3 regions of the Bhargavaea ullalensis genome follow, and region 2 is predicted to be linked to each of the others. Evidence: riboswitches for the same ligand, from Rfam matches in the RefSeq annotation. Region 2 holds a riboswitch; each other region holds the start of a gene.
What was found. A riboswitch is a leader RNA that binds a small molecule or an ion and turns the genes downstream of it on or off. The one in region 2 is predicted to bind S-adenosylmethionine.
Positions count from the first base shown of each region.

Region 1: another riboswitch for S-adenosylmethionine. It lies ahead of ACFFIY_RS02205 (O-acetylhomoserine aminocarboxypropyltransferase/cysteine synthase family protein); the one in region 2 lies ahead of metK (methionine adenosyltransferase).
Region 3: another riboswitch for S-adenosylmethionine. It lies ahead of ACFFIY_RS00080 (methionine ABC transporter ATP-binding protein); the one in region 2 lies ahead of metK (methionine adenosyltransferase).

Region 1 covers NZ_JBHLWY010000008.1:60,580-71,057, reverse strand. The annotation lists gene ACFFIY_RS02240 (RNA-directed DNA polymerase) at 1-682, opposite strand, end outside; gene ACFFIY_RS02235 (RNA-directed DNA polymerase) at 943-2,901, shown strand; gene ACFFIY_RS02230 (ABC transporter substrate-binding protein) at 2,987-3,979, opposite strand; gene ACFFIY_RS02225 (ABC transporter permease) at 4,010-4,771, opposite strand; gene ACFFIY_RS02220 (ABC transporter ATP-binding protein) at 4,755-5,540, opposite strand; gene cysK (cysteine synthase A) at 5,737-6,663, shown strand; gene ACFFIY_RS02210 (homoserine dehydrogenase) at 6,844-7,833, opposite strand; gene ACFFIY_RS02205 (O-acetylhomoserine aminocarboxypropyltransferase/cysteine synthase family protein) at 8,048-9,346, opposite strand; SAM riboswitch class I at 9,505-9,617, opposite strand; gene ACFFIY_RS02200 (YwqG family protein) at 9,760-10,478, shown strand, end outside.
Region 2 covers NZ_JBHLWY010000040.1:14,331-24,808, reverse strand. The annotation lists gene ACFFIY_RS09550 (thermonuclease family protein) at 1-226, opposite strand, end outside; gene ACFFIY_RS09545 (fluoride efflux transporter FluC) at 301-660, opposite strand; gene ACFFIY_RS09540 (fluoride efflux transporter FluC) at 657-1,022, opposite strand; gene ACFFIY_RS09535 (ATP-dependent helicase) at 1,019-3,205, opposite strand; gene ACFFIY_RS09530 (hypothetical protein) at 3,299-3,535, opposite strand; gene ACFFIY_RS09525 (hypothetical protein) at 3,593-4,045, opposite strand; gene ACFFIY_RS09520 (cupin domain-containing protein) at 4,607-5,098, opposite strand; gene ACFFIY_RS09515 (S1 family peptidase) at 5,091-5,771, opposite strand; gene ACFFIY_RS09510 (alpha/beta hydrolase) at 5,783-6,574, opposite strand; gene ACFFIY_RS09505 (gamma carbonic anhydrase) at 6,690-7,202, shown strand; gene metK (methionine adenosyltransferase) at 7,303-8,499, opposite strand; SAM riboswitch class I at 8,695-8,806, opposite strand; gene pckA (phosphoenolpyruvate carboxykinase (ATP)) at 9,167-10,478, shown strand, end outside.
Region 3 covers NZ_JBHLWY010000001.1:12,343-22,820, reverse strand. The annotation lists gene ACFFIY_RS00105 (S9 family peptidase) at 1-402, shown strand, start outside; gene ACFFIY_RS00100 (M20/M25/M40 family metallo-hydrolase) at 402-1,628, shown strand; gene ACFFIY_RS00095 (thermonuclease family protein) at 2,067-3,380, opposite strand; gene ACFFIY_RS00090 (nuclease-related domain-containing protein) at 4,002-5,003, shown strand; gene ACFFIY_RS00085 (S-layer homology domain-containing protein) at 5,398-6,264, opposite strand; SAM riboswitch class I at 6,479-6,588, shown strand; gene ACFFIY_RS00080 (methionine ABC transporter ATP-binding protein) at 6,676-7,701, shown strand; gene ACFFIY_RS00075 (methionine ABC transporter permease) at 7,691-8,353, shown strand; gene ACFFIY_RS00070 (MetQ/NlpA family ABC transporter substrate-binding protein) at 8,463-9,320, shown strand; gene ACFFIY_RS00065 (MetQ/NlpA family ABC transporter substrate-binding protein) at 9,336-10,199, shown strand; gene ACFFIY_RS00060 (M20 family metallopeptidase) at 10,225-10,478, shown strand, end outside.

The DNA of each region.
Region 1 (10,478 bases), on a different contig from region 2:
CACTTTTAAATGTATAACCTAGAAATTCGAATGAAAGTTCTTTCTTATTTGTCGTTGAATTATTAAAATAAGAAACCGTAGTTTTTCCTTGATTCCTCTTTAAACCCCTGATTTTTAATATTCTATCCAACTCCGCAATTAACCGATCTTTTTCTTTTATGCGCTCTCCTTCACTCTTTGCTAAATCGTAAAAGAGGAGGAATATATCGTCAACATATCTATAATACATTAAGGGTTGAAGGCTATGCTTTATTTCACGATCAACATCTTCTAAATAAAGCTCGGCTAAATGATTAGAAAACTGAAGGCCTAACGGTATTCCTTTTATTTCCTTAGAAAAGATGATTTCCTTAATGATATCTATCGAATTAACCGATAGTACATTGGCATTCATTAACTTTCTGTAAAGTTGATGTTTATTTATAGATGGGAAGAAGTTTTCTATGTCAGTCCTATAAACCACTAAATCAATTTCAGGGATTTTATATTTTAGACGATCGCCGTGAGTGATAATGCTAATTATACTTTTAACAATTTCATCCCGATTTGCCATACTTAAGTTAAACTTATTACTCAGTTCTCTTTTTACATAGTTATATCGCTTAGCCTGTTCTTCTGTAGGAACATAATACATCCTACCATTATGGTTTTTCTTTAGAGAATCTTTTATCTTAGTATTCACAATTCCACCCCTTATACACACTAACACGTACCTAGCGATGGAGCTGCTAGGTATAAGAGCTTAAAAAGCCTCTTTGGAGACTTTAAAGTTTCCATCGTGTGTGTATTCTTTTAGAGATCATCCGTGAATCACGTATAACTAAAAGAATATGTAGCGTATTAGTGTGAGTGAACGCTCCGGTTCATTTTGCGCTAGCAAAATAGCGTTCACATACTTACAATATATTATGAAATTAGTAAAATATCAACCCGGAGGATTAAATGAGAGAAAATCTTTTTTTAAGGACTGAGACGTTACCTGAGGAATTGCCATTACTCTTTAGCAACAAAGCTGTATACAGAAATTTTTCAAAAAAAGACATCGAAGAGATATGGAGGATTGATTCCAATTTCGATAAAAACAAATTTAATAAAGCATTCATTTCATTAATAACTATTCCCTATTACTTCTATATACCTAAAAACGAACTCGAAAAGAGAAAAATGTCTCTAGTTCATCCTTTAGCGCAAGTTCAAATGTTTTATTTCACCTTAAAGTACGAACAGTTAATTACTGCTTTTTGTTCTCAATCCTCATTTAGCGTTCGCTCACCAATTGCAAAGAATAGACCATTGTATAATCCAAAAAAGAAACAAGACTATTTAAACAAGAAAATGGAAGGGGAATTTAGCTTTAGCAAAGAACAAACTATTACTACCGAAGAGAACGAAATCTTGTTCTATTCTTTTTTCTCGTATAATAAATATAGAAATCTACAAGGTTTAATTAATTCGCCTAAGTTTAATAGGGATAAGTATAATTTTAATAACTTCATGAAGATAGATATTCAAAGCTTTTTCCCTAGTATTTATACTCATTCATTGGCATGGGCAATTTTTGGAGATAAACCTTTAGCGAAAAAACTAAAAAATGTTAAAGAGGCATTTGGCAATGCAATAGACAATCTTAATCAAAAAATAAATTTTAATGAAACGAACGGCATTATAGTTGGCCCAGAGTTTTCTAGGATAACATCGGAAATATTACTAACACGTCTAGATATAAATATCTTGAATACACTAACTAATAAAGGATTAAAATTAAAGAAACATTATACAATTTATAGGTTTATAGATGACTATTTTATTTTCTCTCATAACAAAGAAGTACTTTTATTAATAAAAGGCGTTATTGAAGATGAGCTTCAAGTATATAACTTGCGACTAAAACAAGACAAATTACAAATTCAAGAGAAACCTTTTAGAATCCACAAACCAGTTATAAATATTCTTAACAACTGCTTTGACATATTTAACTCAAAATTAATTCGTTATAATAATTATGTTGAGAATAACTCATCTGTCTCAAGATGGCATGAGTCAATATGGAGGAGTTTATTTGAAAATGTAGAAACCCTGTTAATCGACTACCCTAACGAAAGAACACGGATCGTAAATTACTTTTTAAAGAAAGTGCAGTCATTTATTTCTTTGAATTCCGTTACAAATAAATACAATGCATCGTATATCCTTGAACATATCGTGAATCTCTACACAATTTCTATAACTCACAAAAGTACCTCTTTAGTCATTGAAAACTTTTTAAAGGTAACTAAAAAGGTTGGTGAGGTTTCTGACTGGGACAAACAAGAAAAAAACAATAATTATTTAGACGAGAAAATATTCCAACACATTTATAGATCTTTAAAAAACAACTCCAATAAAATAGATCAAATGTATGATTTGATTGCTTTTTTGAAAGTATTAAAAAAGAAGTTGTCAAGTTCTTTCTTAATAAAAATTATCAAGAAATACAACAAAAACTACTTTGTTTTATGTTCAGTGGCTTACTACATTTTAAATGATGATAATAGTGATATTTACCGCAGTTACTTGACTGTTCAAAAGTTCTTATCCAATAATATTTTTGAGTATATAAACGAATTTGATGAAAAAGGGGATTTACCTCTTATTCTTGATTCAGAATACTTTTACGTATTAAACGACTTTTCATTCTACCCAGGATTTAATACCAAAGAAAGAAAGAACCTTAAAAACATTATTAAGAGGCAATTGAAAGACTATCATTTTAGTGATAACGAATCAAAACTTTGGCAAGAGGATGCTTTTAAAAAGATTTTGAGTAGTTCCTATTATAATTGGGGAGCAAGTAAGGATGACTTTACAAAAGAGGTCGCCAAAAAAACACTGCTTGCTTCTTCAAGAAGACTGGACTACTAACCTCTATAATATTCAATTTGTGTATAAAATGGTACGAAGCAACATGAAAGCGATGCACCCTGTAAAGGAAGCACCGCTTTTTCGTTTATTCCCCGTGGGCTACGAGTCCGTCGAACGACGGGTTTTCCTTGAGGAATTCCAGGTCGTAGGAGGAGGTGCCGAATTCTTTGAGGACGGCTTCGTTGACGTCGGTGGTGTAGGTGATCCGGTCCATTGCTTTGGAGACGATCGCCGGGTCCATTTCCTGGTGGGTCAGGTCCTTGATGGACTGGATGGCGATTTTCCGCGCTTTGTCCGGGTTGTCGTTGATGAAGTCGACGGCTTGCTGATGGGCGTCGACGAGTTTCGCCGCGAGTTCGGGCTTATCTTCGCTCAGTTTGCTGCCGGCGACGAGGACGGTGTTCGGGAGTGTGTTGCCGTACGCGATGTCGTCGGAGCTGATGATCACCTTGGCGCCGTTTTCAACGAGGATCGATCCCCACGGCTCGGGTACGGCGGCGAGGTCGACTTTGCCGGATTCGAACATGGCCGCGTAGGAAGCCGGGTTGCCGGTCACGTGGTTGAGCGTGCCGCCGATCCTCGAGGAGGCCAGTTTGTCGTTGCCGAGCTGCTGAAGATACGTTTCAAACTGGACGTCATGCGTGCAGCCGATGCCCGGCGTGATGAATGTCTTGCCCGCCATGTCTTCGACGGAATCCACGCCGCTTTTTTCACTTGCCACGACGACGGTCCCGCCCGAAGAGGCGCCGGCGAGGATTTTCACGTCCGCCCCGTTCGAGAAGTTGTTCAGGACCGGGCCCGGACCGACGAGCCCCGCGTCGATTTCGCCGGCTTTCAGTGCCGCCATGAATGTGCCGCCGTCCGGGAAGGTGATGTATTCCACGTCGACTCCCTTGCCGAGCGCCTTCTCGTAATAGCCGTTTTCCCTTGCGACCATCGCCGGGGCATGGTCGATGTTCGGGAAGTAACCGATGACCATCTTTTCCTTTGCCCCGCCTTGTGCGTTTCCGTTGCCGCCGCATGCGGCAAGCACCGCCGAGAGTCCGAGCAGCACGGCTGCCAGCCACCATTTTTTCATTTTTATTTTCCTCCTATTTAAAAGCTGTTTTCAGTAGGCCGTTTCCAGGCCCCACTTGACGCGGACTTTCCGTTCAAACTGCTGGAATAAAAGCAGGTCGACCGTGACGCCGATGATGCCGATGACGATCATGATGGCGAGCACCATGTCCATGCGGCCGAAATCGGATGCGTATTTCAATGTGTAGCCGAGCCCCGGCCCGGTGCTGAGCAGTTCGCCGGCCATGAGCGCACGCCATCCGAACGCCCAGGCGAGCCGGATGCCGGTGACAAAGTAAGGCACGGAAGCCGGCAGCAGCACGCGGAAAAACAGATCCGGTCCAGACGAGCCCATCGTCCGGGCCGCTTTGATGTAAATCGGCGAGACGTTCTGGATTCCGGTCCGCACATTGATCGTCATGACGATCGCGGCGCCGAGGACGATGATGAAGATGACCGACTTCTCGTTCAGGCCGAACCACATGATCGCAAGCGGGAGCCAGACGATGCTCGGGATGCTCTGAAGCGCGAGGATGAGCGAGCCGAGCGTCTCGTCCGCAGTCTTGGATTTGGCCAGCAGGATGCCGAGCCCCAGTCCGATCAGGAGTGCGATGACGAGTCCGGCCGCGAGACGCATGAAGCTTGCGCCGAGGTCCCGGGCGAGCGTGCCGTCGGAAATCATGTCACCGAGCGCCCGGAACACGTCGGTCGGGGCCGGCATGATGACGGGCGAGACGTTGAACAGGCGGATGGCGAGCTCCCAGACCGCGAACAGGGAAACGTAGAAGATGAGCCGCTTAATGAACAACCGCATGGCGCTGCTCCTCTTCCTCGACATTGTCTCTGTCCGTTTTGAGCAGCCGAAGGATATGCGCTTCGTATTCGGCCATTTCCTTGCCGTGCTGCGCGCGCGGCCTGCCGAGCGCGACCGGGATTTCCTCGATGATCCGGCCCGGATGGGTGCCCATCACGACAACGCGGTCGGACAGTCGGACGGCTTCCTGGATGCTGTGCGTGACAAATAGGATCGTTTTCTTTGTCTCGATCCAGATTTCCTCGAGCACATCCTGGAGCCGCATCCGCGTCTGTTCATCAAGCGCACCGAACGGCTCATCCATGAGGAGCACCGCCGGGTCCATCGCCAGCGCCCGGGCAATCGATACGCGCTGCTGCATGCCCCCGGACAGCTCATGCGGATGGTGGTTCCCGTACTGGCTGAGCTGGACGAGCCGGAGATGGCGCCGGGCGGTTTCCTGCATCTGTTCTTTGGACATGGCCCCCTTGAGCGGGAACCGGACGTTTTCTTCAACGTTCAGCCACGGGAACAGGGCCGCCTCCTGGAACACCATCCCCCGCTCTTTGCCGGGTCTGTCGATGGTCTGTCCGCCGAGCTGCAGCCGGCCGGAATCCGGGCGGGCGAGACCCGCGACGATGGACAGCAGTGTGGACTTTCCGCAGCCCGACGGACCGAGCAGGGAAACGAACTCCCCCTCCTCCATCTGCAGGTTGATGTCCCGGAGGACCTGCTCCCGCCGCCCGTCTTTCCCAAAGCTTTTTTCGACGTTTTCTATGGAAAGGAACACTGTTGATTGCACTTCCTTTGAAATTAATTTTATATAACCTATTGGAATACTAAGTTTTAAGGTTAATCATACCCCGGATTTCTGAAGTGTCAAGAATTTTTTCCCGGAAATCAAGAACATTGCCGAGCGTTTGCATATAATTTATACTGGTTTAATAGGGATTAAAATAACGTATGCAGGAAAGGCAGGATGTGCCATGAAAATTGCCTCTTCAATATTGGATTTGATCGGCAGCACGCCGGTCGTCAAACTCAACCGGCTGCCGGATCCCGGCGGCGCAGACGTGTTCATCAAGCTGGAATCGTTCAATCCGGGCGGCAGCGTGAAGGACCGCGCCGCCCTCAACATGATCGAACGCGCGGAAAAGGAAGGGAAACTTGTGCCCGGGGAAAGCACGGTCATCGAGCCGACTTCCGGGAATACCGGCATCGGCCTCGCGATGGTGTGCGCGGCAAAAGGCTACCGGTGCATCATGACGATGCCGGACAACGCGACCGAGGAGCGGGTCCGCATTTTGAAGGCCTACGGTGCGGAAGTCCATCTCACTCCTGCGGCACAGCGCATGCAGGGCGCCATCGATGAAGCGAAGCGCCTGGCAGCCGGGGAGATTGAGGGGGCTTTCATTCCGATGCAGTTTGATAACCCGGCAAACGCCGACGCCCACCGCGGCACGACGGCGCCCGAGATTCTGGATGCCTTCGACGGGCGGCTCGACGCCTTCGTGCTGACGGCGGGAACCGGCGGGACCGTCACCGGAACCGGCGAGGAATTAAAAAAGCGGATCCCGTCGCTCAAGATTTATGTCGTCGAACCGAAAGGCTCCCCCGTCCTGTCCGGCGGAGAACCCGGCCCGCACAAAATCCCGGGCACCGGCCCGGGATTCATCCCGTCGATCTTGAACCGGGACATCTACGATGAGATCTTGCTGATCGACGATGAAGACGCCCGCCGGACGGCCCGTGCGCTTGCGGCGAAAGAAGGCATCTTCGTCGGCGCCTCCGCAGCCGCCAGCGCCTACTTTGCGATGGAAGTTGCGAAAAAGCTGCCTCAAGGAGCCCGTGTGCTCTGCCTGGCCCCGGACACAGGCGAGCGGTATTTGTCGTCTGATTTGTTTCCGCAGTGAGCGGGTGTGCCCCTGGCGAGCGCGGCTTCCGGGCAGCCGGCGGATCCCGGGTGTGCGGTAACCCAAGGCGGCCCGCGCACCCCCGGCTGCCGCGGACCGCATCTTAACGTTCAGGCCGGTTTGCTTAACGTTCACAGAAAAAGCGGTGCTTCCCGTCAAAAAGGAAGCACCGCTTTTCGTTTATTCGGTTACGAGTTTTCGAAAGGGGTGTTTGAGCAGCAACACAGCCGCATCCTCGACCATAACGGTGGCGGTCGGGTACATGCCGGCGCCCGGTCCGATGGCGGTGAGCGTACCGGCGTAGGCCGTTTCAATGGCCACGGCGTTGTCGACTCCGTCAATCCCGTAGAGCGGATGGTCCGGACCGATGAGGACGGGACCGACGGACGCTTGGATCTCCCCGTCTTCGCCGCGGCGCACGTCCGCGATGTGGCGGTAGCGGAGCCCCTGACGGTCGGCGTCGACCACTTCATCGAGCGTGAGGTTGTCGATGCCGTCCATCGGCACCCGTTCCCACTCCGGTTGCTCGCCGAACGCGAGGCCGCTCAGGATCATGAGCTTGCAGAACGCGTCGAAGCCGGATACATCATTTGTCGGATCCGCCTCTGCGTAGCCGAGCTCCTGGGCTTCCTTGAGCGCATCGGCAAACGTGCACTCTTCCTTCCTCATCTTCGTGAGAATGAAGTTCGACGTGCCGTTGAGGATGCCCTGGATGCCCGTTACTTCATTGGCCAGATTGAGGTTCTCGATCGTCTTGATCACGGGAACGCCGCCCGCGACGGTGGCTTCGTAGCCGACCCCCGTGCCGAGCTCGCGGGCAAGCGCCTCGAGTGACGACCCTGCTTTCGCGTACATGACTTTATTCGCCGTGACGACATGGCATCCGGCCTTAATCGCCTGTTCCAGGTAAGTGCCGGCCGGTTCCTCGCCGACAATCGCCTCGAAGACGACCTCCAGTCCCGGAACGGCGAAGATGTCCTCAAACCGGTCCGTCACGAGCACGCCCGGCGTGTCGGGACGGGGTTTATCCAGGTTGCGCACGAGAATCGCCGCAATCTCGATCGGGGCGCCCGTCCGTGCCGCCAGCTGTTCTTTCCGTTCATTCACAATATGATAAATGCCCTGGCCGACCGTCCCGAACCCCAGGATGGCCGCTTTCACTGTCGCCATGGCGATCACCTCCAATTCCCTTCAGCTTAACAAGTTCCGCCCGGAAATAAAACCCCCGGGCGGTGATTTTTCAGAATATGCGGGCAGCCGCGGCACAGCTTGCGCCACTCGGAAGCGAACTTGCGCCACTCGCGGGCAAACTTGCGCCACTCGGGCCTCAACTTGCGCCACTCGGGCCCCAACTTGCGCCACTCGCCTCACCCGCCCCCTAAATTCAAGCCTTGACCGGCGCGGCCGCTTCGATCGCCTGTTTCAGGTCGGCGATGATGTCATCGACGTTTTCAAGGCCGATCGAGAGGCGGACGAGTTCTTCGCTCGTGCCGGTTTTCTCAAGGTCCTCCGCCGACAGCTGTTGGTGGGTCGTCGACGCCGGGTGGATGATGAGCGAGCGGGCGTCGCCGACGTTCGCGACGTGGGAGAACAGCTTCACGCCGTCGATCAGCCTGCGGCCTGCCTCCCGCCCGCCTTTGATGCCGAATACAACGACGGATCCGGCTCCGTTTTTCAGGTATTTCTTCGACAGCTCATACGACGGGTGGTCTTCAAGGCCGTTGTACTGGACCCACTCGACGGACGGGTGGTCTTGCAGCCATTTCGCCACCTTCTCCGCGTTTTCGTTGTGTCGCTGGACTCTCAGGTGAAGCGTTTCGAGCCCCTGCAGGAAGATGAACGCGTTGTCCGGGCTGAGGCACGGGCCGAAGTCGCGGAGCAACTGCACGCGGAGCCGTGTGGCGAATGCGGCGTCCGGCGTGTCGATGCCGTAGCGGAGGCCGTGGTAGGTTTCGTCCGGCTCGGTGTAGCCCGGGAAGCGGCCCTGCGTCCAGTCGAATTTGCCGGCGTCGACCGCGATGCCGCCGATCGCCGTGCCGTGGCCGCCGATCCATTTCGTGGCGGAATGCACGACGACGTCCGCCCCGAATTCGATTGGATTGGAGCCGTACGGCGAAGCGAATGTGGAGTCGATGATGAGCGGCACGCCGTTTTCATGGGCGATGTCCGCGACCGCTTCCACGTCCAGCACGTTCAGGCTCGGGTTGCCGATGATTTCGCCGTAGAGCGCCTTCGTCTTGTCGGTAATCGCCGCGCGGAAGTTTTCCGGATCGGTGGAATCGACGAACTTCACTTCGATGCCGTAGCGCGGGAGCGTCACCGCGAACAGATTGTACGTGCCGCCGTACAGATTCGCCGCCGCGACGATCTCATCGCCCGCCTGGGCCACGTTCAGGATCGAGAACGCAATCGCCGCCATGCCGGACGACAGCGCGACTGCCGCCGTGCCGCCCTCAAGTTCCGCAACGCGCTTTTCGAATGCGTCGACGGTCGGGTTCATGATGCGGGAATAAATATTGCCGGGCTCCTTCAGCGCAAACAGGTTCTGCGCGTGCTCGGTGTCACGGAATGCATACGCCGTCGTGCGGTAGACCGGGACGGCGATGGCGCCCGTCGCAGGGTCCGGCTGCTGGCCTCCGTGGACAAGGATCGTTTCCGGCTTGAATGGTTGATTGTTCGTCATGATTAAAAACCTCCTGAGAATGTGGTGCCCGGGCGGTTCGCCGCCAAAGGCCTGGAACTCGATGGATGTGCGGTGACCGGGGAGGAGGTTTTTCGGGAAATCAGAAAAACCCTCTTCGCATAAAGGAAGAGGGCCGATACAGGCAAGCTGCATCCCTCCCCTTATCTGCCAGATCCGTCTCCGGAACTGTAGGAATTAGCACCTTTGCAGGCATGGCCTGCCGGTTGCCGGGCTTCGCAGGGCCTAGTCCCTCCGCCGCTCTTGATAAGAGTGAATTCATTTAATTTTCCATCTTGGAAATCAGTATAGCCCTGTCCTCCTCCGGAAGTCAAGTGTATTTTTTCAGAATGATTGAAACCATTTGCCCGCCCGGCCGTTACAATAGGAAAGAGTTTTTCTAGGAGGCAAACGAAATGAGTTCATTGATTGAACAGCTCGCCGCAAAAGGCCTTTCCCGATATGAAAAGACGATCCGCGAATTGGTCGGCGTAGCGGTCTGCGTCAAAAAAGAAGATGCCGCGGGACCCCTTGCGCCGGGCGCATCCAAATTCGGAGGCGCCCCGGACTTGCCGCCGAATGCCGACCTTCCGCAGAACAACGGCCGGCCGCTGACACTGCTTGCGCAAATCAACCTGACGGACCTCGGCATCGCGGGGATTGATCACCCGTTCCCGAAAAGCGGCGTGCTGTCTTTTTATTACGATGTGGAAGAGCAGCCGTGGGGCAGCGGAGAGGAGGAAGAGCTCAGCGGCTGGCGGGTGCTGTTTTACGACGGCGACCCGGCGAAGCTCGAGCGCGTGGAAGTTCCGGAAGATTCGATGCTGCCGGAATTCGCGGCATCGTTTGGGCAGATGGAGTCAGTCGACACCGATGCCCTGATCGAGATGGACTTCGACGATGACGACGCAGAAGAGATTTTCGGCGTGCTCGAAAACGGCGAGCCGAAACACCAGATGCTCGGATTTCCGTTTGCGGTCCAAAACCCGGTGTTCATGGAAACCGCCCATTACTGTGACGGCGTGGAAGACTGGGACGAAGCCGAAAAAGCCGCGGATGACTATGTGCTCCTGTTCCAGATGGACAGCGACGACGACCTTGACGTCATGTGGGGCGACATGGGGATGCTTTATTT
Region 2 (10,478 bases):
GCAGATAGCGGACGTTCTGTTCTTTTCCTTCGTACTTGATCTTGATCGTGTCGCCGTCGATTGTCTTGACGAGCTTAACGGGGATGAGGTCCCCGGCAGGCGCCGAAACCGCAGTCTGTTCTTCCGCAGGCTGCGTACCGGACCCCGTCTGACCCTCTCCGTCCTGTTCCTCCGACCCCAGCTGCATATATGCCGCGGCCAGCAGGAGCACGACGATTAATATCATAAAAGGCCGAAACCTGTTGCCGTTCTTTTTACCGGAAGCCATTAAATCCCCCTCCCTTTCCAGTCAATCAGTGCTCAACCGCCCGCATGCCCGGCCAGCCAGCCAAAGGCTGCGGCCAGGACACCGAGGACGAGCAGGCCGGACGAAGAAATCGCAGCCGACCGCCGGCTTCCTTTCTTCCACAGCCCCACAACTTCCGACTGCCAGGTGGAGAAAGTGGTGAAGGAGCCGAGGAATCCATAAACAGCGAAGGCATGAGGCAGTCCGGCCAGCACGCCGTTCAGGAAAAAACCGGCCAGGAAAGCGCCGGCGAGATTGACCAGTGCCGTTCCAAACGGGCGATCTGGGCGGTTCAGCCGGCCGGACACAACGTGGCGCGCCACCGCTCCGAGAAATCCGCCCGCCGCCACCGCTCCGATTGTCCAGGCGCTCATGCGCTTTCACTCCTCTCGCCGGCCCGAAAGCCCGCCGTTCCCGCAATAAATCCGCCCGCCAGGCTCACGGCGGCGTAGAGACCGGCCGTGGCCCATCTTTGTTCATCAAGAAAGCCGGCCAGTTCTGTTCCAAGTGCCGAGAAGGTGGTAAAGGAGCCGAGGAATCCGGTCTGGACGCCCGATTTCCAGGCACCTTTGAACGGAGAGGCGGAAATCAGGGCACAAAGGACAAACGTCCCCGTCAAATTGACGAAAAGAGTGCCGTACGGGAAGCCGCCTGACTGCTGGAGCAACAGGCCGACCAGGAATCGCCCCGTCGCGCCGGCTGCGCCGCCGATCCCGACCGCAATCCATGCCTTCACGCCCCTTCACCGGCTTCCGCGATCAGCCCGCGCCCGATGCACATCCCGAGATCCAGATCCTTCTGCTGTTTTTTGAACTTGACGGAAACCCGGCCGTCCCGGACCGCTTCGACTTCTCCGTCGCCGAAGACGCGGTGGCGGATTTTCAGGCCGGGCACAATTTTCGCCGGATCCTGGATCGCGCCGGGCATCGGCTCGGTGTTGGTGGAGGACCGGACAAATGATCGCGTTTCCCCGGCTGCCGAGGGAGCCTGCAGGCGTTCGCGCCCTTCCTTGATCGCAAGCAGGCCATCCACTTCTCCGACAAAACGCGAAGCAGACACAGACGAGCCGCGGTCATCCCGATCATAGCCAAGCAACTCAAGCCGAGCCTTCGCTCTCGTCATGCCGACGTAGAACAGCCGCCTCGCTTCTTCGAGCAGATCGGGATCCTTTGCATCTTCGGCAGACGGAAACTGGCCTTCGATCAAGTCGATCATGAACACCCGGCGGAACTCAAGGCCCTTTGAACTGTGGAAAGTCGAAAGCGTCACGGCGCCTTCCGACGGACGTGTCTTTGCCTCTTTCACGGCCTCTTTCAGTTCGGTGAGCCGCTCTGCAAACTCGGTCATCGTCCTGAGCGGCTTGGCGATGCTTTCCAGTGTGTCCAGCATGCCGAGCAGGGCATCCGCGCGGTAACCGAACTTGTCCGCACGGCTTTTCAGGGATTCTTCGTATCCGAGGTCCCGGCGGATGATCCGGATCACTTCTGCCGGCCTTTTGCCCTTCAGGCTGCCGTAAATATCCCGGTAAAGGACAAGCTTTCTGCGCTGGCTGTCCTTGAGCCCCGGCTCTTCAAGGAATCCGTCGAAAACGTTCCCGCCGACACCCGAACGGATAAACTGGTCAAGCGCCGCGCGTGATATGTACAGATCCATTTTCAGTGCGATCTTGCCGAACACGCCTTTGTGTGCGGTATTGAAGGCAAGGCGCATGAAATTCAGCACGTCTTCCACGATCCAGTGGTCAAAAAACCGGTCGTCCGCGTCTTTCATGTAAAACGGGATGCCTCGCCGGTGCAGCTCATGGACGAATGCCGTCGAAGACGAATTGTTGCGGAACAGCACCGCTGCATCGCCCGGATTTTCCTCTGCGAGCAGTTCATAAATAATGTAGCGGACCTGCGTGTCCCGGTCCGGAAATTTTTTGACGAAGACGGGGCCGGCATTGCCGTTGACGGCCCTCATTCCTTTTTCGTATCTTTTCCGGTTGCGCTTGATGAAGCCCGCCGAAACGCCCACGATTTCTTCCGATGACCGGTAATTGGTCTCCATCATCAGGATCTTCGCATCAGGATACGGCCCGGTGAACCCCAGCAAATATTCGGGATCCGCTCCCCTCCATGTATAGATGGTCTGGTCGTCATCCGCGACCGCACACAGGTTCTGATGACGGCGGACGAGGTGCTCGACGATCCGGTGCTGCGCCAGCGAGGTGTCCTGGCTTTCATCCGTGATGACATAGTCGAAACGATCCTGCGTCCGCCTGCACAAATCGGGATCAGTCCGCAGCCCTTCCTCCGCAATGGTGAGCATATCATCGAAGTCCAGCAACAGCTGCCGCGGGTTTCTCGTCTTCAGTGCTTCATATTTCCTGAGCATCATTCCCGCCTGCGGAAAAGGACCTTTTAGGCCGCCCCATTCACTTGGTGAAATGAGCCGGTTTTTCACGTAGCTAGCAAAAGTGGACAGGGAAGCCAGCTCTTCTTCTTTCGGTTCTTCTTTTTCGACATCGCGAAAGCTTTGGCGGAGCAGCGCATTCCTCGTCGGGATGCCCGGCTGCTTTTCCCCTTCAATAAGCGCAAAGCCTTTGCCTGTCTGCTCGAGATGCTCCCGGGCAATCTTGAATGCCAGGCTGTGGATCGTCGAGAATGCGGGCACCCGGAGCGTCGGGAAAAGCTGCGCAAACCGGTTGGCCATGTCGCGGGCGGACGCCTTGCTGAATGTGATCGGTTTGATGCGGCCGGGGTTGATCCCCTTTTCCTCGATCATGTAGCCGATCCTCATGATCATCGTCGTCGTCTTTCCCGAACCCGGGCAGGCAAGCAGTAGAAGCGGGCCGTCCGTCGTCAGGACCGCCTGCTTCTGCACTTCATTCAGCGCCACTCCCGTCTCCGCCCGCTTCCGTTCGAAAAAGTCCGTCATGTCCGCCACCCTTTCTTTCCTCAATCCCTTTATTCTAATCAAAAAAAGGCGGTCTGCAAACCCATGCAGCGCCGCCTTCCGGATATTCCGTGTTTATTCGCCTGTCTCCAGCTTGTCCCGCGGGTCGAAACCGCCGTCGCCGTCCGTATATTCAGTGGCTGCCACCTGGTCGGTCTTGCGCGCCTCATCGGAGAATTGTTTCCCCGGCTTGACCGGTGAGGTGCCGCCGGATTTCTTCGCGATGTTTTGCGTCTGCTCATGGCTCTTCTTCATGGCTTCCGCCGAAGCCTTGGCCATCTGTTCGGGCGTTCTGCTGTTGTTTTGGGACATGACGGATTCCTCCTTCTTGATTGCGTCTACAGCTTACTTTACCCGGAAAGCCATTTTTCAATCCGGCGAATGCGGCTTGACCCGGACGACGAACAGGAAAGTCACTTCTCCCTGCGGCCAGACGCCGGTGACCGAATAACCATATTTTCCGTCTGCGCCGGGCAATAAGATGGGTTCACCGGATTGGGAAATGTCCCGGCCGTGCTCGTCTTGGACCTTGACGGAAAACGAATCAGGCGGCTGTTCAAATTTTAATGTCGCCTCTTCCCCCGGCGCGCCCGTGATCGGGGGAACCGATTCTTCGTAGGCAAACGGATCCCCTTCCTTGTCCGCACAAACGGCCGAGTTGCCCGACTGCCAGCAATACGGACCGACCGCAGTCCGGTACTCCTGCCCGTCGATGACTATGATCATTTCCGGTATTGCGGGTTCTGCCGTCTCCACCGGCCCGCCGGTGCGCTCGCCGCAGCCGGCAAGCGTCAGCATGATGATCAATGAAAATATGGTCAAGCGGATCATCCATGATCGCCCCTTCCCCTATTTAATCAGACGGAGGAAAAGGCCCGGGGTTACGCGAAGATGGAGGGTGTCGGCGGGTTGGGGCGGGATGCTCCGTTTTCAGCTTCATACTCCGACTTTCGGCCCCATACTCCAATTTTCGCTTCCATACTCCGATTTCAGATGCCATACTTCGAATTTCGGCCCCATACTCCGATTTCAGACGACATACTCCGAATTTCGATCCCATACTCCGAATTTCGATCCCATACTCCGATATTCGGCCCCATACTCCGATTTTCGCTTCCATACTCCGATTTCAGACGCCATACTCCGAATTTCGATCCCATACTCCGATTTCAGACGCCATACTCCGAATTTCGATCCCATACTCCGATTTCAGACGCCATACTCCGATATCCGGCCCCATACTCCGATTTCAGATGCCATACTCCGAATTTCGATCCCATACTCCGATTTCAGATGCCATACTTCGAATTTCGGCCCCATACTCCGATTTCCGGCCGCATATTCCGACCTTCATTCCGTTTTCCTGCAAAAAAAGTCATCCCGTCATTTCGGGATGGCTGGGTAGGCGAGTTGCCGGATTAATTCTTCATGTTGGGGATAGTCGACGAGCAGTTCGTTTTGTGTGAACAGCTCAAAGTCTGCGAAGTCGAAGCCCGGGGCGACCATGCAGCCGACGAGCGAGAATTCGCTGCCGGCTGCCGGTTCGGAGCCGAAGATCGTACCGGCCGGGACGAGGACCTGCGGCTTTTCTCCGCATTCGATCCCGAGTCCGAGCCGCTCCCTCCGGCAAGAGCCGTCCGGGAAAATCATATGGATATCGAGCGGCCCGCCGTCGTGGAAATACCAGAGCTCGTCCGACTTCAGCCGGTGCAGACGGGAGCAGTCCCCCGACTCCAGGAGAAAATAAATGCTCGTGTAAAGATGAGCCCCGCCCTCCTCATCCGGAGTCCCCGCAAACGTCCCGGCATAATGGCCGCCTTCCGGATGCGGTTCCAGTCCAAGCGTGCGGATATACATTTCCGACCGGTCATTCATCTTCCGTACCTCCTTCTCCGTGTTCGTTGATCCAGCGGCCGGTGACTTCACTGACCGTTGCGACCGGGACACTGATTGAAATTTTGCTCCAGGCCTCCGTTGCCACATTGATGCCGATCACTTCCCCCGTTTCCGTCCGGATGACCGGACTGCCGCTCATGCCGGGTTCAAGCTTCGTGCTGGCAATCATAAAGTCGGTAAACACCGGTTCCTGTTCGTCGACTCCGACCATCTGATGCAGCAGCTGGACCGTGCCTTCCCGGATGACGAACGGATGATCCACCGTCCAGCTCGGCGTAAGCACTTTCTCCATCCTTTCGGGCGTCACATCGGACAGCACGAGCGGCGTTCCGCCGGGAAAGCCGTCGATCTTGATGAGTGCCAGGTCGAGGAATCGGTTCGTCTCCAAGACCTCACCCTTGTACTCCGCTCCTCCGAGCGACCAGACATCCTGTTCCTCGAATGAGCCGACCACATGGTGATTGGTGAGGAGAAGTCCCGACTTTTCAATAAGAAATCCCGTTCCGGTCCCGTCATCGTTGCCGATCATGAACACCTGGTCGAGCAACGGTTCGTCTTTCGTGCCGAACGTGCCGGTCACGGGGTCGCCGAACAGCAGCAGGGCCGCCGTCAACAGCAGCCGGGCCGCCGCCTTCCTGATTCCCTGGTCCATCCCATTCCTCCTCAGGCCACGTAGCCGAGCGAACGAAGCACGGAGTTGATGAACGCTTCCGTATACAGGAACACTTCCTCTTTCTCGGGTTCGTGGAAAATGTCATGACGGCAGTTATTCCACATTTTGTACTGGAATTCCTCCCTGCCTTCCTTGACGAGCCACTCCCGTGCCGCCTTCCGGCTGGCGATTTCATCCTTTTCCCCCGTGTGCAGCAGGACAGGCGCTCCGCCGGCTGCAGGCAGTTCGGACATTTCCCTCATATATAAAGCCAGTTCCCGGTACCATCCCGCCGTTGCGACCGGATGATAGGAAAGCCGGCTGCCTTCCGCAGCACCGGGCTCCGGTGCCCGTGTCAGCATTTCTTCGGTGATCCGGTGGTTAAACTTGATGCCCGAGGCGATTTTACCGATGCCGGACAAGGCTCCCTTCATCTTCGGCGGAAGATGATCGAGCGCAAACCACGGCGAAGTCAGGACCAGGCCCGCACACGCATTGCCCATCAGCCTTGCCTGGTCGGCAGCGAGCAGACCCCCAAGTCCGTGGCCGTACAAAAACAGCGGGACGCTCTCCGCGAGACCGGCCTTGACGAGCTGCCCTGCGAATTCGCGGTATTCCTGGATTGCCTCGTCATGGACTTCCGTTCCGCGGCTTCCGTGGCCCGGAAGATCCCCCGCGATCACATGCATGCCGGCCGTCCTGAACCGTTCGATGAGCCATGCATGGCGGCCGTGATATTCATATGCATTATGAAACAGAACGACCGTGGCCTTCGGCTGCCCCTCCGCTTCCCATTTCCACATGGCTGTCCATCCTCTCCCGTCCGCGATTGCCGGCCGTTCCCGGAAACCAACGGAACCTCTTTTTCTGGTAAAGTTAATATATCACCAATCTTACATGGAAAGAGAGGATTTTTCGATGATTTATCCATTCAACGGCAAACAACCGACCATCCACCCGTCGGTTTTCATCGCAGACCATGCCACCGTGACGGGCAATGTCGAAATCGGCGAAGGGTCCTCCATCTGGTTCAACACTGTGATCCGCGGCGACGTCTCGCCCACGAAAATCGGAAAGCGCGTCAATATCCAGGATCTGTCGATGCTTCACCAAAGCCCTGCCTTCCCGCTTGTCCTCGAAGACGACGTGACGGTCGGCCACAATGTTATCCTCCACAGCTGCACGATCCGGCAGGGTGCACTCATCGGAATGGGATCGATCGTGCTGGACGGAGCGGAAATCGGCGAGGGTGCATTCATCGGTGCCGGCTCGCTCGTCCCGCAGGGCAAGAAAATCCCCGCCGGCATGCTCGCCTTCGGCTCTCCGGCAAAAGTCATCCGGCCTCTCAATGAAGAAGACCGGAAAGACATGGAACGGATCGTGCGTGAATACGCCCAAAAAGGCCAATACTATAAAAGCCTGCAGAAATGAAGAAAGGCCCGGGTGCCATCTGGCACCCGGGCCTTTCCTGTTGTTGATCCCGATCCGATGGGGATCGGGCGGCATTGCGTTTGACGCGCAGCCAGCCGTCTTAAAGACCCGCTTTTTCCTTCAGGGATCCGGCTTTGTCGGTCCGCTCCCACGGAAGGTCCACGTCGGTGCGCCCGAAGTGTCCGTAGGCGGCTGTCTGTTTGTACATCGGACGCCGGAGATCCAGCATCTGGATGATGCCTGCCGGACGCAGGTCAAACAGGTCGCGTACCCACCCGACAAGCTCTTCTTCGCTTGCCTGGCCGGTGCCGAATGTGTCGATCGAAATCGAAACCGGCTGTGCGACGCCGATCGCATAGGCAAGCTGCACTTCGCATTTTGTCGCAAGCCCTGCTGCGACGATGTTCTTTGCGACGTAGCGCGCCGCATAAGCCGCAGAACGGTCGACTTTAGTCGGATCCTTGCCCGAGAATGCTCCTCCGCCGTGCCGTGCGTAGCCGCCATACGTATCCACGATGATTTTGCGGCCGGTGAGACCCGCATCTCCCTGAGGACCGCCGATGACGAAGCGACCGGTCGGATTGATGAAAAACTTGGTCTCCCCGTCGATCAATTCCGCCGGAACGACTTCGTCGATCACATATTCGCGGATGTTCCGCTGGATCTGCTCAAGGGAGATCTCAGGATGGTGCTGCGTCGAGATGACGATCGTGTCGACCCGGACAGGCCGGCCGTCTTCGCCGTATTCCACGGTCACCTGAGTCTTGCCGTCCGGACGCAGATAAGGAAGAACCTCTTCTTTGCGGACTTCCGCCAGCCGCCGGGCCAGCTTGTGCGCAAGGCTGATCGGGAGCGGCATGAGCTCCGGTGTTTCATCGCACGCAAAGCCGAACATGAGCCCCTGGTCCCCGGCACCGATCGCTTCCAGTTCCTGATCGTCCATCCGGCCTTCCCTCGACTCCAGTGCGACGTCGACTCCGGCGGCGATGTCCGGCGACTGCTCATCGATCGAAGTCAGCACCGCACTCGTCTCGGCATCAAATCCGTATTTCGCCCGCGTGTAGCCGATTTCCTTAACGGTTTCACGGACCACTTTCGGGATGTCCACGTAAGTGGAAGTCGTGATTTCACCCGCCACAAGCACAAGGCCCGTCGTGACGGTCGTTTCGCATGCGACGCGCGCATTTGGGTCGTCTTTCAGGATTGCATCCAGGATCGCATCGGAGATCTGGTCGCAGATCTTGTCCGGATGGCCCTCAGTGACCGATTCCGATGTAAAAAGGCGACGATTGGTCAATGATATTTCCTCCTCGGCTCCGGCAGCCTGCCGGAAAATGTTACGGTACTCATTCCCCCTGTCAAGTCCGCTCCTTGACGGATTGAACTCCAAGCCGTTTTGGGCTTTGAAGAGGCTGCAGGGCGTTGCAATCAAAAAAGGCCTTCCGCTCATCGGCTAAAATGAGGAAAGGCCCGGATCGTCTGACACCTTTCACTCTTATCGTCCAAGGTTCTCCACCTTGCTTCAGGTTGGCACCTTTTCCGTCCTCAGACGGCAGGTTGCCGGGTTTCACAGGGCCTGTCCCTCCACCAGCTCGGGATAAGAGTATCCGTACAATTTTCCATACTAATAAACAATTCTCATCCTGTCAAACAGTTCTCCCTGCCCACCCCGTCCAAACAAGCCGGCAACCGGGGAAGCAACAAAAAAACACGCCTCGGTTGCTATTTCCGCTGCAGGCCCGAAATACCTGCGGCAAGCGGAAACCTGCAACGAAAATGTGCATGACCAACTTTTTTCAGCGCCCTCCAGCCGGGCGGGTGATTTCTGTGAAGAAATGATGAAGATTGCCGGTTTTTGCTTGAGGTTTCAATTAGTATAGACTATTATTCTAAATGTGCTATACTATTTCACATTAAAGCAGCCCGCCGATTGCGGGACTAACCAGATAAGGGTGGTACAGATGATGACTTCTTCGAAACTGAGCGACAAACTGAATGATCTTCTGACAGGAGATTCGATCCGCGAACAGCTGTCGGCCGCTGCGCTGACGGAAAAAGCGGTCCAGCGCGGAGAAGCCGTCCTCACAGACAAAGGGGCCGTCCGTGCGACGACGGGTGCCTACACGGGCCGCTCGCCGAAGGACCGCTTCATCGTCCAAGAATTGCCCTCCCAGGAAGATATCGACTGGGGCAGCGTCAACAAGCCCGTCAGCCCGGAAGTGTTCGAGCGTCTCTACGACAAGGTAATTGACCATCTCGGCAAAAAAGAGGAGCTGTTCGTCTTCAACGGCTTTGCCGGCGCCGATCCGGCCTCCCGCCTGCCGATCCGGGTCGTGAACGAATTCGCGTGGCATAACCTGTTCGTGCACCAGCTGTTCATCCGGCCTTCCGAAGAAGAGCTGAAAGAGATGAATCCGCAGTTCACGATCGTTTCCGCCCCTTCGTTCAAAGCAGATCCAAAAACAGACGGTACAAACTCCGAGGCGTTTGTCATGATTTCCATCGAGCGCGGCATTGTTCTCATCGGGGGGACCGAGTATGCCGGGGAGATGAAGAAATCGATCTTCTCCGTCATGAACTACCTGCTGCCGAAAAAAGGCATCCTGTCGATGCACTGCTCGTCCAACGTCGGCGAGGAAGGCGATGTGGCCCTGTTCTTCGGACTTTCCGGCACAGGGAAGACGACCCTTTCCGCAGATCCAGGCCGCCGGCTCATCGGTGACGACGAACACGGCTGGTCCGATGACGGCGTCTTCAACATCGAAGGCGGCTGCTATGCGAAGTGCATCAACCTGTCGGAAGAGAAAGAACCGCAGATCTACGGCGCCATCCGCGAAGGGTCGGTCCTCGAAAACGTCGTGCTCGACGAAGAGGGCGTTCCGGACTACGACGACGGCTCGCTCACGGAAAACACGCGTGCGGCCTACCCGCTCGACTACATCGACGGCAGCGTCATCCCTTCCGTCGCCGGCCACCCGAAGACAATCATCTTCCTGACGGCCGACGCGTTCGGCGTGCTTCCTCCAATCTCCAAACTGACGAAAGAGCAGGCGATGTATCACTTCCTGAGCGGCTTCACTTCGAAGCTCGCCGGCACGGAGCGCGGCATCACTTCTCCGCAGATGACCTTCTCCACTTGCTTCGGCTCCCCGTTCCTGCCGCTTCATGCGACAGTGTACGCGGAAATGCTCGGCAAGAAGATCGATGAGCATGATGTCAATGTGTATCTCGTCAATACCGGCTGGACCGGCGGCGAATACGGCGTCGGCTCCCGGA
Region 3 (10,478 bases), on a different contig from region 2:
GCGCTCACCCATTATCCGGAAAAGTGGGCGGCGGGCGTCGACGTCGTCGGCATGTCCAATCTGCGGACGTTCCTCGAAAACACCGGCGAGTGGCGGCGCTACTTGCGCGAGTGCGAGTACGGGACGCTCGCGGAGCACTCGGAATTCTTTGACCGGACGGCGCCGATGAACCTGACCGACAAGATCGAGGCGCCTCTGCTCGTGTTCCACGGCCGAAATGACACGCGCGTGCCGGTGAGCGAAGCCGAGCAGCTCGTCGCGGATCTCGAGTCCCGCGGACGGGAAGTGGAGCTGGTGATTTTTGAGAATGAAGGCCACCAGACCGAGCGGATCGAAAATCATATCCTGATGCACACGAAGACGGTGGAATTTTTCGGGAAGCAATTAAGGGGGAACCGTTGATGGAGAAATTGTGGAAAGACGAGCGGGTGCAGGCCGCGCTCGCGTTCATCGAACAAGACAACGACGCCACGACCGAAGAGCAGATCGAACTCACGGAAATCGAGGCGCCGACATTCGCCGAAGCGGAAAAGGGCCGTGCCTACCGGGCGAAGCTGGAAACGCTCGGCCTGGAGGAAGTGGCGACGGACGCAGCGGGCAACGTGTTCGGCAGGAGGCGCGGGAAGGGAAGCGGGCCGACGCTCGTTTTGTGCGCCCACCTGGATACCGTGTTTCCGGCCGGCACCGACGTCAAGGCGAAGCGTCGGGACGGCAAAGTGTTCGCGCCGGGCATTGCAGACGACGGCCGCGGACTCGCCGCTGTTTTGGCGGTCCTCCGGGCGCTCCAGTCTGCGGGCATCGAGACGGAAGGCGACCTGCTGATCGGGGCGACCGTCGGCGAAGAGGGCCTCGGCGACCTGAACGGCGTGAAGCATTTATTCGCGGAGCGGGGGGATGAAATCGACGGCTTCATCTCGATCGAACCGGGCGCGCCCGACCGGATCACGTACCTCGCGACCGGGTCCAAACGCTACTCGGTCAAGTACCGCGGACCCGGCGGCCACTCGTTCGGCGACTACGGCACCCCGAGCCCGGTCCACGCACTCGGCCGCGCCATCGCCGAAATTTCGTCGGTCCGGACACCGGAACTGCCGAAGACGACTTATAATGTGGGCGTGATCGGCGGCGGCACGTCCGTCAACACGATCGCCGAGGAAGCGGAAATGATTCTGGATCTCCGGTCGACATCCGCTGACGAACTCGCCCGGCTTGAACGCGAAGCCCTGCGGATCATCCATCAGGCGGCGGATGAAGAAAACCGGTTCCGCGGCCGGCCCGGTGCGGTGTCGGCGGAGCTGGAACAAGTCGGCGACCGCCCTGCGGGAAGCCAGGATCCGGAAAGCACCATCGTGCGGATTGCTGCTAATGCCTCCAGACTGCTGGGGTATGATCCGGTCCTGGAAGGCGCCTCCAGCACCGACTCCAACGTCCCGATCCACCTCGGCATTCCGGCTGTGACACTCGGCGGCGGCGGAGAATTCGGCGGCTGCCACACACTGGGCGAATGGTTCGACCCGAACGGCGCATTCGTCGGCGTGCAGAAAGTACTGCTCACCGTGCTGGCTTTGGTCGGCGTGCCGGGTGTGGCGGGCGCGGGGCTGGAAGTGAGGGAGAAGGCGGTCAGGTGAGGCGGGAGCGGGGCGAGTGAGACGCAATCCTGGGCGAGTAAGTCGCAAACACTCCCGAGTGGGACGCAATCACCTCCGAGTGAGACGCTATCCACTGTCTGTGACTAATTTTTTACTTCTCAAATCAAAGATTCTCCGCAGGTGGAGAATCTGCCAAACCCATAAGGAAAACCTTCCGGCGCGCCGGAAGGTTCATTTAAGGGCTTAGAACATTTGGAGTAACCGGATCATCCGGAGGAAAAAGGGGAAGACATCTGTGGCGAAATAACGAGTGAGTCGCTTTCCTCTGCGAGTGAGACGCTTTCTCCGGTGAGTGAGACACAATCGTGCCCGAGTGAGTCGCTTTCCCTTTTTCGCCCCTCAAAAATAAAAACGGCTTCCGGAGATTTTACTGCCGGAAGCCGTTTTTCCTATTTTATTTCATGGGTTTTCTGTTGTTTATCTCTTTGATGCCCGGTAGCCGGCCGCCTGGGCTTCGGCTTCTGAGCAGAACATGACTTCGGCGTTCGTGCGGTCGTAGTACTGGCCGCCCGGCTTGTGATAAATATGGCTGCTGGCGTTGCCTTTGATATTGCAGGCGCCTGCCGGCTGCTGCGGTTGGGGAGCCGGTTTTGGCTGAGGAGCCGGGGCAGGTTTTGGAGCAGGCTTCGGCTTTGGCATGTTCTGGGCGGGGGAAGCCTGTTCTCCGCCATTCACGACTGCCGCATCAAACCCTCGGTCCGTCGCATAGTTCTCGACCGACCAAATCCCGACTGCCTGCTGCTGGGCTTCTTTCTGCAGCGTGTCATAGCGGTCCACGTATTTGGTGTTCGGCGCGTAAACATACGCTACGCGCGCAAGCCCCTTTTTCAGGAGCTCCTCCTGCACCGACACGCCGTCAACATACACGTAGGCCAGCAGACGGTTGTACTTATCCCGGTCTGACACGTCGAACTCCAGCTCGATCGACCCGCTCTGGACCAGCTTCGTCGTGAATTCCTTCGCCTCCCGACCGAACGGCTGCACACCGAGGCGCGGGTGGTTCGTCTCGGGCGTGTCGACGAGCAGGAAGCGGACGGATTCTGTCCGGCCATCGATGTTCACTTTGATCGTGTCTCCGTCAATCGGGTTTGCAAGAGTGACCGGCACACGGTTGGACGCTGCTGCCGGCTGGGCTGCTTCCTTTTGGACGGATTCTTGCGCAGCCGACCTGGTCTTGGCCGTAGCCGGAACTGCCGCAACTTCAACTGACTTCAGCTCAGCGGATTTCTCGTCGGCTTGGGAGACCTCTTCCGCTTCTCTTTTGGCGGTCTCTTCATTTGGAGCCTCTTTTATGTCGGCGATTTTCGTTGGCGCTGCAACCGCCGACTCGGACTTCACTTCTTCATCGGAGGCCACCTGATCGGGAGCCGGGCCCGCAAAGATCACGATGACCATGGCGGCCAGGAATGCCCCCGCCACTTTGGAATGCCGCTTGATTGACGGCTTCATCCGGAAAGCCAGCTGGAGGAGGAAATCTGCCCCGCTGCCAATCAGACCGGCCAGTGCGGCGGCGAAGAAAATAAAGTAGAGCCGGTCGATCAGCACCCCTGCCGAAAACAGAAGCATGGCAGCGAACAGCGCCACCCAAACCCCGATGGCCAACCTGGTTCCGAGCACCACTTTGCGTGCGTCATGCTCCATCTTCAGGGCCAGTCTGATAACCAAAATGACCACACCGGCTGCCAAACCGGCGGTCGCCAGTAAAAATAATAAGGCAAATAATATGGACATCCATGAGTCTCCTTCTCGTGAAAATAACCAAGAATCATTTTCTCACGGAATTGGAGAACCGTCCATATGATTATTGCCAGAATGAGTAAAAGAAAAGGAACTTCCAACGAAGGAAGTTCCTTTTGAAGAGACGATGTAAATGCGGCACTACCGGGCACTCTGACCCCGGCCGGAGATGCGCGTCATTCCCTTTTCCACTTCCCGTCGGAGGTGCCCATTCGCGCGGGACAAGGCGGTGCCGCGGCCCTGTGATGGAGATAGTATACGCACTAAGGATGAGAGATATACATGGAAAGCGGAAAAAGTTTAGGGGGGAGGGGTGTTTATTATGTTGGGGCCGTGTTGGATCACGAGTGGCGCAAGTTTGGGCTTGAGTGGCGCAAGTTGAGGCTCGAGTGGCGCAAGTTAGCCCCTGAGTGGCGCAAGTTGGCCTCCGAGTGAGGAGAGTTTCCTGAATTCCTCTGATTTGGTCCGAAACGCTCCGAATCACCTGTGGATAACTCTCCGTTTTTCTTGTCAAATTTCAATTTTGGCATCGGAAATTGCCTCCTTTTGCAAACTTGAAAAGTTATGTTTTTTCTTCTCTTTTTTATGCTATGGTGTCGTTGAGGAGGTGGGGGAGTGGGGGAGAGGAAATACCCGCTGGAGTTAAGGAAGCTGGAGGCGGCGCTTGGCAGAATGTGGCCGGGCGACCGGGAGCGAGAGGACATTGAGGAAAAAAGGTACCGGGTGGAAGCGGGGTTCAAGGGGGAAGTCATGGTCGACCAGCATTTGCGCGGGCTGCGCCTGCCGGTGAATTGGACCATTCTCCGAGACATCCGCCTGCAGATGCACAAAGATTACATTGTTCAGTTTGACACACTCATTGTGACGGACCTCGGAATTTGGATTTTGGAGTCCAAGCAAGTCCGCGGCCGCCTGCATTGGCACGAGAACCCGCGCCGTCTCGAGCGCATCGACGACGACGGCACGATCTTGTCGATGAACTGCCCGATCACCCAGCTGGACAATCAAAAAAACGCGCTCGCCGGTTGGCTCGGTGATCGGGGCATTTGGACGACGGTCTCCGGCGCAGTTGTCTTTACCCGGCAGAATGTGTGGGGCAGCTTGCCGGAAGATGCGCCGTTCATCTCGGTGAAGCAGATCCCGTCCTACTTGAAGCGGGAAATCAATGCAGCAAAATCCGCCGGCGACCACTTTTCTTTTGAAATCATCGCAGATCTCATCCGGACCCATCAAGTCGAACCGGATCCGACTCCTGCCGTCGACCTGTTCAACCTGCGGCCCGGCTGGTTGAAAACGGGCCTGCTCTGTGAATGGTGCTCGGGAAAATTAACCCGGATCTCCCAGCGGACCCACGTGTGCCACGGCTGCAATAAACCCGTCAACGGAGACCCATACGGCCGGGCCCTGCTTGATTTTGTCCTGGTGTTCAAAACATCATTCACCAACCGAGAATTTTGCGAGTTTGCGGAGATTTCATCTTCGACAACCGGGAGACGTACCTTGGAACGATACCCACTTGAAGTGATTGGGAAAACCAATCGACAAAGATACAGATTCGTGCCAACACTCCACCTGGATCACTCGGGGCAGAGATTGAAGAGGCGGGGAGAGGGTTAGATTCTTTATGAGTGGCGCGAGTTTGGCCTCGAGTGGCGCGAGTTTGTGCGCGAGTGGCGCAAGTTGAGGCTTGAGTGGCGCAAGTTGGCTCTCGAGCGGCGCGAGTTTGCTTTTGAGTGGCACGCGCTATGCACTTATGGTTGGACGAATCTCTATTTTATAGTTGGAGCCGTCGGGCATGGGAAATCCATGCCGGTAACTGAATCGGGTGGTGAGTGGCGCAAGTTTGGCCTCGAGTGGCGCGAGTTTGGCCTCGAGTGGCGCAAGTTGGCCTCCGAGTGGCGCAAGTTGGCCCTCGAGTGGCGCAAGTTGGCTCGTCACCCGCTTCCACACTCCGCCCACACAAAAAAGCTTCCGCCCCCACGGAAGCTTTTTTGCCTCTCACCTCACACCTTCACTCAACCGTCACGACAATTTCCGCAGTCCGGCCGGTGTCGCCGACTGTTCCTTCGACCGTGTAGTCGCCGGGCGCCAACAGGTCGGCGGTTTTCAGGTTCCAGAACACCGGGGCGTCGGCGGTGATGCCGTTGACCAACCGGATCTCCAGTTTCACCGGGAGATTCGGCATCACTCCGGCTGCGGTCCTGACGGCTGCGGGTTGTTCGACTTCCTCGACGGCATATTTCACGGCACGGGTATCGTGCGCCCTCACGAGGAAGCTGGCGAATTGGCCGCGGCTGACCGCTTCTTTCGGACGGAATTCCAGCACATGCGTTACGTTATTCTTTGCCAATACAAGAATCGGCTCGCGGAAATAAGGGGCGGCTGCATGCAGGTCCCGCATGGATACGATTTCATCCGGCACATCCTTCAGGCCGAATGCGTTCACAAGCACCTTCGCCATCTGTTCGCGCGAGATGAGCTGGCGCGGGCTTACGTTATTGTTCGGGTTGCCGTCGAAGATGCCGGCGTTCCGCACGACCAATGACAGTCGGTATAACTCCTCGTCTGGTCCGTCCGCGGGTACGTCGGCAAATGCCTTCACCCCTTCAACATTATACGAATCAAGCGTTTCTCCGGATTGGCTCAGGACGAGCTTCCCGAGCGCCTTGATCGCATCCGCGCGGTAAACGGCTTTGCCTGGCTTGAATGTGCCGTCCGGATAGCCGGTCATCACTCCAAGCTCCCGAGCCAATAGTATATTTGCCGAATGCTCGCCGGACTCCGGTACATCCGTATACACGGGTGCCGCTGATGCAGTCGGCACCAAGAAAGCCAGCACCAGCACTGCCACCACCCAGCCGCCAAACCATTTTTTCATGTAAATGACCCCTCTCTGTTTGGATTCTCTTATCCTTCCATACCCTTCCACGCCGCCCGAGAATCAGCCCGACGGCCGTGTATTTTTTGCCTCTCCGCCCAAAACCGACTTTCCCGACCGAAAAATAATTTTTCGAAAAAGAGTTGACTTTCAATCAGGCACCGGGTAAAGTAGGTCTCAATCAACGAAACCAACCAATTACATACACATCATTTTCTTATCGAGAGAGATCGAGGGACAGGCCCTATGACATCTCGGCAGCGGACTCCACAGCGAGCACCGTGCCAATTCCTGCAGACGCGCACCGCGTCTGATAGATGAGAAAAGATGGCCAAACCGGCCTTCTTTTTCTTGTCGTCTTCAAGAAAAAGAAGGTTTTTTCGTTGCCTCGAACACAAGGAGGTCCGCCCAGTGATTGAATTCAAGCAAGTGTCCAAGACATTCACGCTCGGTCCGCGCGAAGTCCACGCGGTGAAAGATGTGACCCTGACGGTCGATCAGGGAGACATATTCGGCATCATCGGCTTCAGCGGCGCCGGCAAAAGCACGCTGCTGCGGCTCGTCAACCTGCTCGAGCGCCCGACGTCCGGCCGCATCGAGATCGGAGGGACGGATGTCACTTCACTCAAGCCGAAAGAACTCCGCAAACAGCGCCAGAACATCGGGATGATCTTCCAGAACTTCAACTTGTTCAACTCCCGCACGGTCGCCGGCAACATCGCCTATCCGCTGAAGCTCGCCGGCACGCCGAAAGCCGAAATCGGCCGCCGGGTCAATGAACTGCTGCAGTTCGTCGGGCTCGCCGACAAGGCCGGCAACTATCCGGATCAGCTTTCCGGCGGCCAGAAGCAGCGCGTCGGCATCGCCCGGGCGCTCGCGAGCAACCCGGACATCCTCATCTGCGACGAAGCAACATCTGCGCTCGACCCCGACACGACCGCCGACATCCTCCGGCTGCTCAAGAAAGTGAACCGGGAGTTCGGCATCACGATCCTGCTGATCACACACGAAATGGAAGTGATCCAGTCAATCTGCTCGAAAGTCGCCGTCATGGAAAACGGCGAAGTGATCGAGTCGGGCGGCGTGTTCGACGTCTTCACCGACCCGCAGCACGGAACGACCGAACGCTTTATCCGCTCCGTCCAGCAGGATCTTCCGTCGCCCGGAATCCTCAAAGAGTGGCGCGACGGAGGCGGGGGCAGGCTGTACCGGCTTTTATTCAAAGGAGCGATTGCGAATGAGCCGGTGCTGTCGCGGGTGACCGCCAAGCACGGCGTCACGTTCAACATCGTGTACGGCTCGGTGCGCGAGCTGCAGGAGCGGCTGTTCGGCAACCTGATCGTGTCGTTTTCGGGCGATCCGGATGCGGTCAGCGCCGCCATCGCCGAAATTGCGACGCTTACGGACATCGAGGAGGTGATCGAACTTGAACGTTGACTGGACTACATTTTGGCCGCGGATCGTCGAAGCGACGGGCGAAACGCTCATCATGGTCATCGCGACGCTCATCTTCGGCTCAATCCTCGGCGTCGTCATGGGACTGCTGCTGTTCGTCACCCGGCAAAACAACATTCTGGAAAATAAACTCGTCTTTAACTTGCTGAACCTGATCATCAACATCGTCCGGCCGGTGCCGTTCATCATCTTCCTCGTCGCGATTTCGCAGCTCACCCGGCTCGTCGTCGGCACGACGATCGGCACGGCGGCCGCGATTTTCCCGATGACGATCGTCGCAAGCTTCACGATCGCGCGGGTCGTCGAGAACAACCTCGTCTCGATCGATCCCGGCGTCATCGAAGCGGCGCAGGCGATGGGGGCGAGCCCGATGCGCATCATCTTCACGGTGCTGATCCCCGAAGCGCTCGGCCCGCTCGTCCTCGGACTCACGTTCGTCTCGGTCACACTGATCGACTTCTCGGCGGTCGCCGGGACGGTCGGCGGCGGCGGTCTCGGCCACGTCGCGATGACGTACGGCTATCAGCGGTTCGACGGCAGCGTCATGGTCGTCACCGTCGTGATCCTCATCGTCCTCGTGCAGCTGGCGCAATGGATCGGCAACACGCTGTCGCGGAAGATTATGCGGCGGTGAATGAAGGTGCTGTCCATTCTGTCGAAGAAATTCGCTCGCTTACCGCCCGGGGTAAACGCCCGCCTGAAGCGCAGCTCATCGAACCATACAAACAAAGGAGAATGCACTTATGAAGAAAATCTGGTTGCTCGCTCTGCTGCTCATCACCGCACTCGCCCTCGCGGCCTGCGGGAATGCCACGGCGGATTCAAAAACGGTGAAAGTGAAGATCGGCGTCAACGGAGCGGACGGCGCCCAGTGGCCGATCCTCAAAGAAATGGCGAAGAAAGAGGGCATCGACGTCGAGCTCGTGGAATTCGCCGATTACACGCTTCCGAACAACGCGCTTGCCCAAAAGGACATCGACCTGAACGCGTTCCAGACGATTGCGTTCCTCGCCCAGTACGGCAATGAAAGCGGCAATGACCTCGTGCCGATCGGGTCCACCCAGTTCGCGCCGATGGGCCTTTATTCCGAGAAGATCGGGGACGTTTCCGAACTGAAAAAAGGCGACAAGATCGCCATTCCGGACGACGCGGTCAGCCAGGCGCGCGCACTCCGCCTGCTGGAAAGCGCGGGGCTCCTGACGCTTTCGGACGACTTCGGACTGTTCGATGATCCGACGAAAATCACGGAAAACAAGCTGAACCTGGACATCATCCCGATGACGCCGCAGCAGACCCCGCGTGCGCTTCCGGACGTCGCCGCGTCGGTCATCAACAACGGAATCGCCGGCCAGGCCGGGCTTTCCCCGTCCGACGACCCGATTTTCAAGGAAGATGAATTCGATGCGAGCGTCCGGCCGTACGTGAACTGCATCGCCGCCCGCGGAGAAGATGCAGACAATGAAACATACAAGCGCATTGCGGAGCTTTACCAGACCGACGAAATCGCACAGGCGATCAAAGAAGACACGAGCAACGGCTCTGTCCTCGTCAAACTGACCAAAGAAGAACTCGACGGAACGTTCAACGAACTGAAGGAATAAAAGGAGAGAACCCTGATGAAGAAACTGTGGCTGCTCGCACTCGCTCTGGTCACCGCACTCGCCCTCACAGCCTGCGGGAACGCCAACGCGGACTCGAAAGAAAAACCGGTCAAGGTGAAAATCGGAGTGAACGGGGCGGACGGCGCCCAGTGGCCGATCCTGAAGGAAAAGGCGAAGAAGGAAGGCATCGACATCGAGCTCGTGGAATTCGCCGACTACACGCTCCCGAACAACGCACTCGCCCAGGGGGACATCCAGCTGAACGCATTCCAGACGATCGCGTTCTTCGGCCAGTACGTGAAGGAAAGCGGCAATGACCTCGTCCCGGTCGGCTCCACCGTGTTCGCGCCGATGGGCATTTATTCCGAGAAGATCAAGAACGTGTCCGAACTGAAAAAAGGCGACAAGATCGCCATCCCGGACGACCCGGCCAACCAGGCGCGTGCGCTCGTGCTGCTGCAAAGCGCCGGACTGATCAAACTCGCAGATGACTTCGGACTGTTCGACGACCCGACGAAAATCGCGGAAAACCCGCTCGGCCTCGACATCCTCCCGATGACCGCCCAGCAGACGCCGCGCGTGCTGCCGGACGTGGCCGCCTCCGTCATCAACAACGGCATCGCCGGCCAGGCGGGCTTCTCCCCGGCCGATGACCCGATCTTCAAGGAAGACGAAACCGACGAAAGCACCCACCCGTATGTGAACATCATCGCCGCCCAGGCCAAGGACAAAGACAATGAAACATACAAGCGCATCGTCGAGCTGTACCAGGAAGACGACGTGCAAAAAGCGATCCAGGAAGACACGAACGGCGGCTCCGTGCTCGTCAAACTGAGCCCGGATGAACTCGACCGGATTTTCAACGACCTGAAAAAATAAACCGAGACCAATGGAGGGATCCCCAATGACCGTAGCCCAGGACGCAAAGACGAGGATTTTGGAATCGATTGAAGCGAACCGCCACCGGTACATCAACGTGAGCCACTATATCCACGCCCATCCCGAAATCGGGAACGAGGAGCGCATCGCGAGCGCCCGGCTCGCGGCACTTCTTCAAGAAGCGGGCTTTGAAGTCGAGACGGGCGTCGCCGGACACGAGACGTCGTTCCATGCGGTGAAGGACAGCGGGGAAGAGGGGCCGACTGTCGCGTTCCTCGC